DNA from 3 places in the Alteromonas sp. BZK5 genome. Region 3 is predicted to be linked to each of the others. Evidence: predicted binding sites of a transcription regulator. Region 3 holds the regulator's gene; each other region holds the start of a gene.
The links. The regulator sigma-54, encoded in region 3, starts transcription at its own class of promoters, with help from an activator protein. The targets are predictions, from matches to a motif close to GTTGGCACGNNNNTNGNNT.
Positions count from the first base shown of each region.

Region 1 (4,584 bases), on a different contig from region 3:
ATAATGTGAGGATTACTCAGTGAATACCATAAACAATACTGGCTTAAATACTGATCTGTATTGGCAAGAGGAAACCGTCAAAATAGCTGACGGCACCGAGCAGCAGTTAACCCAGGAAGATTTCTTCTCAATGTTAACTGAGCAGTTAGCCAATCAGGATCCCACTGCACCCGTTGATAACGATCAAATGGTAGCGCAGATGACATCATTTACGATGGCCGACGGTATTTCCCAGCTTAACGAAAAGTTTGAGTCGTTTGCAGCTTCAATGACATCGAATCAAGCGTTACAAGCTTCTAGTCTTATCGGGCAAAACGTGCTGGTTCAAGGTAACGTGGGTTATATGGCCAATGAAGGCGATGGCATTTCGGGTGTCATCGTGAATGAAAAAACAGTTCAGAATATGACGATCACTATTGAGAACCAGTTTGGTGAAGTCATAAAAACCATTGATGCAGGCACACAAAGCGCTGGCAACATTGAGTTTGAATGGGATGGCAAAGATAAGCATGGCAACCAGATGGCACCGGGTGAATATGTTATCAGTGCCACTGGCGAGTTGAATGGAGAAGGTGTTCAGCTGAATACCGCCGTTAATCGCCATGTTGGAAGTGTAAGCTTGGCTGGTAGTGGTCAAGGCGTAATTTTGAATTTGGATGGTGATGTCAGTATCAATCTTGATGACGTCATTCAAATCGGCAGTTAGTAGGAGAATCAATAATGTCTTTTAATATTGCACTGAGTGGCGTATCAGCCGCACAAAAAGATTTGGATGTAACCGCCAACAACATCGCAAACGTAAATACAGTTGGCTTTAAAGAATCTCGCGCTGAATTTGGCGATGTTTATGCGGCATCACTGCTTTCAGGTGGTAAAACTAAAGTAGGTGACGGTGTACTCACTCAAGAAGTTGCTCAGCAATTTTCTCAAGGTAGCCTTCAGTTTACCAATACCTCGCTTGATTTGGCGATCACGGGTAATGGTTTCTTTGCGACAGTACCTGAAATTACGTCTCGCGACTTCTCGTTCACACGTGCGGGTCAGTTCAAGTTAGATAGCGACAATTTCGTGGTTAACAGTAACGGCGATAACTTATTGGGTTTCCCCGTTAACTCTGATGGTACAAGTGCCTCGGTAGCACTTAGTACTACTGAGCCAGTGCGTATTCCAGACTCTTCGGGTTCTCCCGCACAAACCACAGAAGTTGACATTCGAATGAACTTGCCTGCTGGTGATGCAGCCCTAGATCCACAAGATTTTGACCCTGAAGATCCGCTTACCTACAACGCCGCAACATCGGTAACCGTTTACGATTCGTTAGGTGATAGTCACGTAATGACCTATTACTTCATAAAGGATGCGACACCGGGTGTTGATAATGAGTGGTATGTTGCTACTGCAATCGATGACACGCTAGTTGATATGACAGATTCAGCGGGTAATGACACAGACCCAGCAACAGCAGTAAATAGTGTCGGTGGTAACACTGGTAACGCCGTAACAGCATCTAAACTTATCTTCTCTCAAGGTGGTGATTTTGCTGGCATGGAAACGCCTGATGGCCTACCTACACTTGATTTCAAAATGCAAACAGAAGCGTTAGGCGCAGGTATTCTTGCTAATGGCTCAGATCCTACTCAGCAAATAAGCATTGATTTTAACCTCGATGTTAATAACGCGACGCCTAATGAGCCGACTCAGTTCGCCTCTGCGTTTGAAGTTACTTCACTAGAACAGGACGGTTTGCCTGTAGGTCGATTAACAGGTATCGACATTGGTCCGGATGGCTTGGTTCGCGCGACGTTCTCTAATGGTACGTCTGAACCTATTGTTCGTGTCGCTTTGGTTCGCTTTTCTAATGAACAAGGCCTAACTCAAGAGAGCAGTACTCAGTGGAAGGAAAGTATTCTTTCAGGTGAGGCACTAGCGGGTGAAGCAACAACCGGTACTTTCGGCGAAATTAACTCTTCGGCGCTAGAACAAGCTAACGTTAACCTTACCACTGAGCTCATCGACATGATTATCGCTCAGCGTAACTTCCAGGCAAACTCGCGCGCGCTTGAAGTGAACAACTCGCTAAACCAGACTATCCTTAACATTCGATAGTTTGCAGTAAGCCACATTAGCAGATTGCTAAGCGGCAAATTTTAGGCGCGGAAAACCGTACCTATTTGACCCGATTTAGAAAGGTCGCAACAATGCGACCTTTTTATTTTTCTATATATATCAATTTAATACCGCCCTTATTTTTCAATTGCACTAAATATCCACAGATTGGCACTGCCTTTGCAAAATCTTGTTTAAGGTTTAATCAGAGTCAAAAGTCAGTCATGGACAAACTTCTCTATATTTCAGCAAGTGGCGCCTCCCAAGACCTACTAGGAACAGGGATTAGGGCCAATAACTTGGCTAATGCACAGACAACGGGATTCAGAGCGCAGTTAGAGCAGGCAAGGTCAATGCCGGCCTACGGCGAAGGTTTGCCGACTCGCGTGTTTTCCATGACAGAGAGCCCGTCGAATAACTACGAGTCGGGTCCGATGATTAAAACAGACCGCGATTTAGACGTAGCCATTCAAGGTGATGGTTGGTTCGCTGTACAAGATCAAAATGGTCAAGAAGCTTACTCGCGTGATGGAAATTTCAAGTTAGGCGATGACGGAATTTTGACAGATATCCACGATCGCGTCGTGCTTGGTGACAATGGGCCAATATTCCTTCCTGTTCCTTTAGATAACCTCAATATCGCCGCCGATGGCACGTTGTCGATGAGACAGTTAGGTGCCCCTGCCAATGTTATTGAAGAAGTGGGGCGACTTAAATTAGTTAGTCCAAACTATGCAGACATGGAACGTGGCAATGACGGCTTATTTAGAATGGAAGATGGCTCAATAGCGCCAGCCAATGCCAACGTAAAAGTAATGTCGGGCATGCTTGAAGGTTCCAACGTTAATGCTGTTGACGAAATGGTGGACATGATAAGTCTGCAGCGTCACTACGAGCTTCAAGTCAAAATGATGAAGCAAGCAGAAGAGCTTGATACTCGCGGTAATCAGCTACTACGCATCCTGTAAAAGAATTTTTATCACCGTTGCCCTATGAGCAACGTCGGAGGTTAACATGCATCCAGCACTATGGATAAGTAAAACCGGACTAGACGCCGCACAGACTGATGTGGCCGTGGTGTCTAACAACCTAGCAAACGCATCAACAGTGGGCTTTAAAAAAGACCGCGCGGTGTTTGAAGATTTGCTTTATCAGAATATCAATCAGCCAGGCGGTCGTTCGTCAGCCGACACAGAGCTACCTTCTGGGCTTATGCTTGGTTCAGGCTCGAAGGTCGTTGCTACTCAAAAAGCACACACGCAAGGTAACCTGTTAACCACTGAAAACGCGCTTGATATGTCAATTCAGGGCCGTGGTTACTTTGAAATATTGCAGCCAGACGGCACCATTGCATATTCGAGAAATGGTCAGTTTTCACTGAACGACCAAGGCCAAATTGTTACATCTGGCGCGGGCTTTTTGCTTCAGCCTGAAGTGGCTATTCCCGAAGATGCGCAACAAATCACAATTTCTCAAGATGGTGAAATTAGCGTGAGCATACGGGGCCAAGCTGAACCGCAGGTACTCGGTCAGCTTAATATTTCTGACTTTGTTAACCCAACCGGATTACAACCAACCGGACAAAACCTTTATGTAGAGACAGCGTCAAGCGGTGCACCTATTCAGGGGATCCCTGGTCTGCAAGGTTTGGGTTATATCTCACAAGGCACGTTGGAAACGTCTAATGTAAACGTGACCGAAGAGTTAGTAAACCTTATCGAAAGCCAGCGCTTGTATGAGATGAACTCAAAGGTTATCTCATCGGTCGACCAAATGCTTGGTCAGGTTATTCAGCAACTTTAGTAGGTAGCATCATGCGTATTTTAGGTTTATCTGCTGCACTTCTGATACTTGGCGGTTGCGCCAGTACAAACGAGCCTCCCGTTCAGGCAAACGACCCGTCGTTTGCACCGGTAGTGCCAGATTACCCGCGTGAAACGGTAGTAGAAGATGGCTCGCTTTTTCGTTCGCAGCTTGCTAACAACTTATATTCTGACGTTACCGCAAGAAGAGTCGGTGACATCATCACTGTAACGTTAAGCGAGAATACCCAAGCGAGCAAATCAGCCGACACTAGCACAGCGAAAGATTCAAACGTCAATCTTAACCCTATTACCGGGCTTGCTGGGCAAGCGATAAATATTGGCGGAGAGTCGGTACAATTGGGAATAAGTTCATCCCGAGATTTCTCCGGTGATGCCACAGCTAACCAAAGCAACAGCTTAAACGGCGCTATCTCAGTTACTGTGGTCGACGTACTTCCTAACAGCAACCTTGTTATTCGTGGCGAAAAGTGGCTAACCCTGAATCAGGGCGATGAATATATCCGTCTTACCGGCATCATTCGTCCGGCAGACATTAGTCCCGAGAATGAAATCGTGTCCACTAAGGTTGCAAATGCGCGTATCCAATATTCGGGTACGGGAAGTTTTGCGCGAGCACAAGAAAAGGGTTGGTTAACCAAGTTCTTTGATTCTG
Region 1 covers NZ_JACSOE010000017.1:64,533-69,116, forward strand. The annotation lists gene flgD (flagellar hook assembly protein FlgD) at 20-706, shown strand; gene flgE (flagellar hook protein FlgE) at 721-2,106, shown strand; gene BIZ39_RS07235 (flagellar basal body rod protein FlgF) at 2,331-3,074, shown strand; gene flgG (flagellar basal-body rod protein FlgG) at 3,121-3,909, shown strand; gene flgH (flagellar basal body L-ring protein FlgH) at 3,921-4,584, shown strand, end outside.
Region 1: a site for sigma-54 is predicted at 2,274-2,292, ahead of BIZ39_RS07235 (flagellar basal body rod protein FlgF). Genes of this name have one in related genera too.

Region 2 (4,584 bases), on a different contig from region 3:
TTTATTACTTTTCTGTTGTGGCTAGCAGTCCACAGGCTAACTGCATTCTTCACTTTTCTACAAACTTGGGCGGTGTCATATTCGTTTCTTCTTGAAAAAGTCGATGACACTGCTGCTATCACAGCCCTTTTCTCTAATTTAAAGCCTCTAATCTATAGCCTCTAGTCTATAGACTCTAATTTATAGCTGTTATCCATTCTTCTGAAGTGCTTCTTGCATTTTTAATGACCCGTTAATCTTCTATTAATGTTGTACAAAAGTCTCCGTCATCATAGCTCGCTATCATTAAACCCATAAACTGCAGAGCAGATTTATAAACCTCTAGCAACAACGTTGTAGCGGTACTGCTCTAAGCAATTGAATCAGGTAATAGCACATATTTATTTTGCAAATGACTAAGGAGTCAGGCGATGAGAAAGCTAAGCACGTTAATGACAAAAACTACTCTTGTAGCAGCTACAGTAATGTTGGTGACAGGTTGCAGTGCAGTGGCAAAACCGCAGATGGAGCATTCAGCTAGTTCGAATGTTCCGGCGTTAAAAGCTAAAGCACTCGACAACGCATTACTTTATTCCGACGAATGTATTACTGAGCGAGAAGTGGTAACGGCACAAAAGATGTGGGGCGACGGCATAGTGCGAATTGGTGCAGTATTTAGCAATGATGGTGATTACTCTGGCGAAGCCGCAGATTTCATCCAAGCTATGTATGGTTACGATTTAAGCAGCGTACTGTTTAAACCAACGCTTGCAGCTAACGACCAGTTCCGTTCAAGCTTCGATGCTGCGCTTTCATACTTTGTTGGCGGTAATGACGCTTACGAAGAGGACAAAGGCTTTGCTATAAAGCCATACACAAATGTGAAATTCGATAATGTGGGTATTATCAACAACAGCTGTCGCATGGCCGTGGCGATGGGCAACTACTTCTTTACTGATACAAAAGGTGGCGAAACGAAGGTGGAATACACGTTTGCCTATGTCAAAGATAGTGACGGCGACCTGCGTATTGTTGCTCACCAATCTTCGTTACCTTACAACCCAAACGGTAACTAGATAGGCCATTGCCCCTCCATTCTTAGGAAGTGTGAGGGGCGAAACACTCTCCCTTTGCAGGCAAGGCGTCCCTTCCCTTTCGCTTTGCCTCTTTTTTATTTTCAACGAGAAAAACTATGTGCGCAAAACGAATTATGACGCGTTGCGTCTTACTACTTGCGATGGCGATGACAGCCGGCGTTAAGTCACACGCCGAGTCAGATTTTCAATCTTGGAATGCCCTCGCACTCACTGGAAATGCCGATGATAAAGGTAAATGGCAATTTTGGTTTGACGGTCATTTACGCTTTAAAGACGACGCATCTCGGCTAGGCGTTTCTATCGTTCGTCCCGGTGTCGGCTATAAACTTTCAAGCGATACGACCTTGTGGCTGGGTGTTGCAAGAGTAACGATAGACTCAGACAGCGGTTCAATTGAAGAAGACAGGGTGTGGCAGCAAGCCACGTATTCATTAAGCAAATTTATGGGCGGTACCATTTCAGGTAGAAGTCGTTTGGAGCAGCGATTCAGGAGCGATGAAGGCGATGATACAGGCTATAGGTTTAGACAATTTATACGGTGGTCGAAACCTTTAAATGAGCAATGGTCAATAGTCGTGTGGGACGAGGTATTTTGGGCTTTGAACGACACAGACTGGGGCCAAAATAGCGGGTTTGATCAAAATAGACTTTACGTGGGACCGGCCTATCACCTCAACAAGAAATGGCGCGTCGAGATGGGATACTTACATAATCATATTGCGTCGCCAGGCGCCAATTCAGACGCCATAACAAACCACAACCTTGCTCTCACATTCTTCGGAAGCTGGTAAGAATCAAAAAATAACTCCAGCCAAAGGCCCTTAACACACAAAGAGTAAAGTTGGGTGACTAGGGCCTTACTCAATCATGTAAAAAATGCATTCGTACGTGTAATCGTGACGTTAATTGCCTGCAGATACGGCCTGACAACCAGAGAAAAATTAAATTATATCAATATATTTCAATAACTTAAAAAAACAGGCACAAAGATAGCATTAGTTAAAGTGAAAGTAACGGAAGCAATACGAGGATTTAGTTATGTTAGGTTGGGCAATCACATTTTTTATCATCGCCATTATTGCAGCAGTTTTTGGTTTTGGAGGCATCGCAGGTGCAGCAACAGGTATCGCACAGTTTCTTTTCTTTGTGTTTATCGCGTTGCTCGTAATCTCACTTATCGCAAATGCGTTACGTGGTAGAGCACCAAGAGCCTAAGAGTTAGAAGTATTTTAATAGGAAAAAGGAGTAAGGATATGTTTTCATTTAAAAACTTATCAAAGGTACTAGTAGCATCAGCATTTGCACTATCACTAGCAGCTTGCGGTGACGGTGAAGCGGAAGACGCAGGCGAAGAGCTAGACGAAATTGTTACCGATGCAGGTAATGCCGTTGAAGACGCTTGTGAAGATGTGAAAGAAGGCGTAGACGCTGAAGATAAAGACTGTTAATCACGTTTTTATCAAAAAAGGGCCAGACAATTGTCTGGCCCTTTTTGTGTTTACAGTCGACGTGGTTTGACCTAACTGGTTAGTTAAGACACTTCTTCACCACCTAACTCACGAGCAAGATCGTCTAGTGTAGATAGCGTCGAATCAAATTCACCTACGCCGTAACGGTATTTTACACTCACGTGATGATCCGTACGCCCGAACTTCACTCTTAACCCTTCTGCGTCAATATGCTTCACGGTATTCAAAAAGCGATAGGCAGACATTTCTGTTTCAAATTGAAACTCAACACTGTTTTCCATTTAGGCTTTCCGTTTAAGCAACAATTTCAGGATGAGTATCAATAACTGAAACAACTCGTTGCAGCAAATGGTTATCTTCTTCGCTTATCGAGTCGTATGATAACCAGTCAGCAAGAATGTCGGGAGCTGTTGCCGCTTCGCCTTGTTCCAACTTAGATGTCATCATTTGTAGCTGTACGCTAGAGCGTATAGATGCGTCTGCATCTGGGCTTGGCATACCAGTTGCGACTTCTAATGCTACCGTCAACCATTGTCTATCGTGCTGAGTTGTTTTATTTCCAGTTGACTGACCCAATACGCTTGACCAACGCTTCCCTAACGTTTCCGCTAGAGATTGCTCATCACCACTTCCCTCACCTACACTTAGCTGTAGTAAAGAAATCAGAGCCTGAGCTCGCGCCAATCGGGCTTGAGATTGTGCATTTTTCGCTTGCGCCGCGCGCTTACTTTCAAGTGAATCAATCTTTTTATCTACTTTCGTACGTTGCGCTTTAGGCAAGTCGGTTAACTGAGCGCGAACGTCGCTTATTGATTGACTGAACGTTACATCATCGCTGTTGATGTCAACAGCTTCCACTTGCTTGAGTAGCGAATCTACTAACGCGTTAAATGCATTATTCTGTACTTTCCGCTCGGCTTTTAAACGTTCAAATACGGTGTCATTGGCAGCTTTAAATTCTGCCCACAACTTACTCTCTTCACGTTTACCTGCATGGCCTATTTGCTTCCACTGGCTTTGCAATTGCTGAGCTTTGTCGGCAGCGCCAGCAACATCTTCTACCGTAGCAAGTTGACAAGCTTGGGTGACTAACGCACGCTTTTGGGCTTGGTTGTCGCTTTGCCATTTATTTACTTTAGCCTGAATGGGCGATGATACCGCCTTCCATTCTTGCTTCAGCTGTTCATAAATTTCACGTTCAACCTGACCTGCAGCGTGCCACTGTTTAGACACTCTATCGAAAACTTTCACTAACTCGGCTTCCGGCATGTTAATGTCCATTGCCTTAACGGTAGCGATAATCGACATACGCTGTTCACGCGCAGCAGCCCGCTGTGCATCTAACTTCGCGTAATGCGCTCTACAAGGCTCGAAGGCCTTTTCAAGTGCATCATCAAATTGCTGCTGTAACAACGCGTCATCACTACTTTCTTCACTCGTTGACGATGACGGTGTTAGTGATAACCATTGCTTACGCAGATACTTAATGGCCTCACTTCTTTGCTTAATATTTTCTGCATCAGCGCTGGCTAACGCTTTTGCTTCTTCTACAAGAGCGGGTTTGCGCGGCGCAGCAAGGTAATCCTGCCATCCTTCTAAGCGCGACACATCACCAGCGGTCTTTTCAAAACGCTTCTCTACATACTTTTTCGCTGAACCAGGAAGCGCAGCATAACTTTCCTGAAGCTTTGCAAATTTTGAAATAGCAACGCGGAATTTACCCTGAGCAATTAAGTTATCGATAACGCTAATGTGCTTTCTAATGTGTTTTACTTGCTCATTTTCTTTGGATTTTTGAGCACGCTCTTTGGCATTTACACTGCTTGTCGCTGCGTTGAAACGTTTAGACAACGCCTTAGGAATGGCATCGATTTCGCGACTAAGCGCTTTATACGCTTGACGTGCTTCGTCAAACTCCGCTTTAAGAGCCACTACACTACTGCTTTGCAATGCGTCGCCACCATTTACCTGACTCAAATCCTCAGTCGATGCGCTAGCTTCTTCAACGCTCACATCACGGGTATCTTTGTCCGACTCGC
Region 2 covers NZ_JACSOE010000075.1:12,361-16,944, forward strand. The annotation lists gene BIZ39_RS17000 (hypothetical protein) at 411-1,055, shown strand; gene BIZ39_RS17005 (DUF2490 domain-containing protein) at 1,172-1,867, shown strand; gene BIZ39_RS17010 (DUF1328 domain-containing protein) at 2,115-2,291, shown strand; gene BIZ39_RS17015 (hypothetical protein) at 2,330-2,524, shown strand; gene BIZ39_RS17020 (hypothetical protein) at 2,608-2,826, opposite strand; partial or broken gene BIZ39_RS17025 (DUF349 domain-containing protein) at 2,840-4,584, opposite strand, start outside.
Region 2: a site for sigma-54 is predicted at 2,054-2,072, ahead of BIZ39_RS17010 (DUF1328 domain-containing protein). Genes of this name have one in related genera too.

Region 3 (4,584 bases):
TGGCTTTAATCGCTTAGGATTAAGTATATCGGCGCTATTTATTTTGGCGATGCTGATGTACATCCCTACGTGGATGGAAGAGCAGCCTGAAACGCAGGGGAATCGTGAAAACGATGCGCTAAAGCCCGCCTACAAAGCAAAAAATCTTACCACTACGCTGTACAATCAAGACGGTGAGTTAAATCACAAAGTATTTGCAGAGTCGATGGAGCATTACGACCAGCTTGGCTTTGTATTGTTTCAGCAACCTAAATACACCCTTTATACAGAAAACGCGTCATCACCATGGGTGGTAACCGCTGATGAAGGTACACTATACAATAACGAGCTAATCCAGCTGGAAAACCAAGTTAATATTGAGAACCAAACTGGCGATGACTTTGTCAGAAGTATATCGACCGAGTACATTCAAATTAATTTAGAAACCAAGCAAATGACATCTGACCAACCCGTTGAAATACTGGGCACCCAATATGTCATTTTAAGTAATGGGTTTAACGCGAATTTACGCACACAAGAATACGAGCTTTTAGATCATGTACAAACCACTTATTCCCCTAGCAACTAGTTTATTGCTTGCCATCGCTAGCGGTGCGGTACACGCCAGTGAAGATGATTTTTCGCAGCCCATAAAAATAGGCTCGAACACCCAGTTTATCGACGGTAAAAATAAAACCGCGTTGTACAAAGACGACGTACTCATAACTCAAGGCTCTTTGGTTATTGAAGCTGACGAAGTGGAAGTAATTGCCACTGACGGTGGTGGTCGTGAAATATTTATTGCTAGAGGAAAGCCTGCAAGCTATTCCCAGCAATTGGAAGACGGCACGCCAGTTTCGGCAAAAGCTAATGAAATACGCTATGAAGTGGTGAACCGAACGATTTCTCTTGCCGGAAACGCAGAGTTGAAACAAGACACCAGTAAAGTACAGGGTGACAACATCACGTTCGATATGATTACCGAGCAATTGCTAGCGACTGGCGGCGCAGGTAAGGATGGTGAGGGTCGAGTGACCACAGTATTCACACCTGAGACCATTCGCAAAACTTCGTCTAAGAAAGACAAAAAAGACAACGAGGGCAATGAATAGCAATGGCAACTTTGAGCGCTAAAAATCTTGCTAAGGCTTACAAGTCACGACAGGTTGTTCGAGATGTAAGTCTGTCTGTCTCAACGGGTCAAATTGTTGGTCTTCTTGGCCCAAATGGCGCTGGTAAGACCACCACATTCTACATGATTGTTGGTTTAGTGAATCTGGATAAAGGCAAGATTGAAATCGACAACAATGAGCTAACTCATCAGCCCATGCACGAGCGCGCACGCCGCGGAATTGGCTACCTACCGCAGGAAGCCTCTATTTTCAGAAAGCTCACAGTGCATGAAAATATCATGGCCATTTTGCAAACCCGTAAAGATTTAAATTCACAACAGCAAGAAGAAGAAGCAGATGCGCTACTTGATGAATTTAATATTAACCATATACGTAATAGTACGGGGATGAGTTTGTCAGGGGGCGAACGCCGTCGCGTTGAGATTGCCCGCGCTCTGGCAGCAAAACCGCAATTTATTTTGTTAGACGAACCATTTGCTGGTGTTGATCCAATATCAGTTAATGATATAAAGAAGATAATACAACATCTTCGCGATAGGGGTATTGGAATCCTTATCACGGACCATAACGTACGAGAGACATTGGATGTTTGTGAAAAGGCGTACATTGTGAGTCATGGCGAGCTTATTGCGCAAGGAACGGCGGAACAGGTTTTAAGTAATCAAAAAGTAAGGGATGTATACCTAGGCGAACAATTCAGGCTATAGTTAATGTAACCGAATTGTCATTTTTCAGTTTCGCTCTGGTATATTCAATTTAGAGCATTTAAATAAGACGTAGATGAAACCATCTTTACAGCTAAAATTTAGCCAACAACTTACCATGACACCACAGCTTCAGCAGGCCATTAAACTGCTGCAGCTTTCTACACTTGATCTTCAACAAGAGATCCAAGAAGCGCTCGATTCTAATCCGCTATTAGAAGTTGAAGAAGGTAACGACGAGCCGCAACTAGAAAAGAACAATATCGACAACGATGACAGCGGCTCTGAGGCCACTGCTTCTGCATCTAGTGACACACTAGAAGCCGGCGATGCACTTGAGAAAAACGATCTTCCCGATGAGCTGCCAATCGACAGCACATGGGACGAATACTACTCTGCTTCATCTTCGCCAGCTCCAGGTCCATCCAATGACGACGAGCAAATCTTCCAAGGTGAGACTACTGAAGATATTCAAGAGCACCTTCTTTGGCAAATGCGCCTTACCCATTTCTCGGATACCGATCGCGCAATCGCTACAGCAATCATCGACTCTATTGACGAGTCAGGTTATTTAACCGTTACCCTTGATGATATTTTAGAAGCGGTTAACGATGATGATATGGAAGAGCCGATTGAAATGGACGAAATAGAATGTGTGCTAAAGCGCATTCAGATGTTCGACCCTATTGGTTCTGGCTCACGCTCTCCACAAGAATGTTTGATGGTGCAATTGCGTCAATTTTCAGAAGACACACCGTGGCTTGCTGAAGCGAAGCAACTGATTGAAGAGTACTCTGACTTACTGAGCAGCAAAGACTATCGTACGCTTATGCGTAAAAGCCGATTGAAAGAAGATCAGCTACGCGAGGCAATGCGTTTACTGCAAACCTTGAATCCTCGCCCAGGTAGTGCTTTAGTTACTAAAGAGCCTGAGTACGTTATTCCTGATGTCTCAGTAACCAAGAAAAATGGCCGTTGGGTGGTTGAGCTGAACCCCGACAGTCTGCCTAAGTTAAGCGTAAATCAACAATACGCTGCAATGAGTCGCCGTGCCAAGAATAGTAGCGATTCACAGTTCATCCGCTCACACATGCAAGAGGCTAAGTGGTTCATAAAGAGCCTTGAATCTCGTAACGAAACCTTAATGAAGGTTGCAAACTGCATTGTGCAGCAGCAAATGGGCTTTTTTGAGCACGGCCCGGAAATGATGAAACCAATGGTGCTAAATGATGTCGCAGAAATGGTAGATATGCACGAATCCACTATTTCGCGAGTGACAACGCAAAAGTACATGCATACGCCACGTGGAATCTTCGAATTGAAGTATTTCTTCTCAAGCCACGTTGCAACAGAGTCTGGTGGTGAATGTTCATCTACAGCGATTCGTGCATTGATCAAGAAATTAGTGGCCGCAGAAAAGCCTAGCAAGCCGCTAAGTGATAGCAAGATTGCTTCATTGTTGGCCGAACAAGGCATTAAAGTTGCCCGGCGAACAATAGCAAAGTACCGGGAATCGTTGTCGATCCCGCCGTCGAACCAACGCAAAAGCCTTATTTAATCGGGCTTAATAATATAAGGAAGACGAAATATGCAAATCAACCTTACTGGTCATCATGTCGAAATCACCGACTCTTTGCGTAATTATGTCGATACGAAGTTCAGCAAACTTGAACGTCACTTTGATCACATTTCTAATGTGCATGTCATCCTGAACGTTGAAAAATTAAATCAAAAAGCCGAAGCGACCGTTCATTTAAGTGGCGCTGAAGTATTCGCATCCTCAGAAAATACCGACATGTATGCGGCGATTGACAGCATGGTTGATAAACTCGACCGGCAGGTAATCAAGCATAAGGAAAAACTGAAAAAACATTAGTAGTTAATTAAGCATGGATATACAAGCCATCGTAAGTCTGGACCGCACCGAGTGTGCGGTTCAGTGTAATAGTAAAAAGCGAATTCTTGAGATCATCGCTGATATCGCTGCCAAGCAAAACGAGAACATTGATCAGGCAACGGTACTCAACAGTTTGATGGCTCGAGAGCGTATGGGTAGTACAGGCATAGGCAATGGTATCGCCCTGCCCCACGGACGCCTGCCGGGCCTTGAGAAAGTGATTGCCATTGTTGTAACCAGCACGCCAGCAATCGACTTTGACGCCCTTGACGAGAAACCCGTAGACATCTTTTTTGCTCTACTCGTTCCTGAGGAACAGACCGAAGGACACCTTCAAACGCTGGCCACCGTGGCTGGTAAACTAAGCGACAAAGAAACGATTAAAGCAATACGTCGCGCAACGACAAGCGACGATATTCTATCTGCATTAAGTTAAACATTAAGCGCCTATTAACCGTTTAGTAGGCGCCTAATTCAACAACGCGTATGTGATAAAACCAGAGTATTAGGGAGAAAGTAGGTGAAGCTGATAATAATCAGTGGTCGTTCGGGGTCTGGTAAGTCTGTCGCACTTCGCGCATTGGAAGATTTAGGTTATTACTGTGTTGATAATATCCCGGTAAACTTACTTCCCACCTTAACCCATACAGTTGTTGACGAGTACGATCAGGTTGCGGTAAGTATCGATGTGAGAAACTTACCTAAAAATCCTGACGATTTGGTAGAAATTCTAGACTACCTGCCTTCTTCGTGGTCGATGACCATTGTTTACATTGACGCGAGCGATGATGTACTGGTTAAGCGTTTTAGCGAAACACGTCGTCTTCACCCTCTCGCCAAGCTTAATAAATCGCTTTCAGAAGCCATTAAA
Region 3 covers NZ_JACSOE010000043.1:1,078-5,661, forward strand. The annotation lists gene lptC (LPS export ABC transporter periplasmic protein LptC) at 1-568, shown strand, start outside; gene lptA (lipopolysaccharide transport periplasmic protein LptA) at 537-1,091, shown strand; gene lptB (LPS export ABC transporter ATP-binding protein) at 1,094-1,819, shown strand; gene BIZ39_RS13025 (RNA polymerase factor sigma-54) at 1,893-3,374, shown strand; gene hpf (ribosome hibernation promoting factor) at 3,405-3,692, shown strand; gene ptsN (PTS IIA-like nitrogen regulatory protein PtsN) at 3,706-4,149, shown strand; gene rapZ (RNase adapter RapZ) at 4,234-4,584, shown strand, end outside.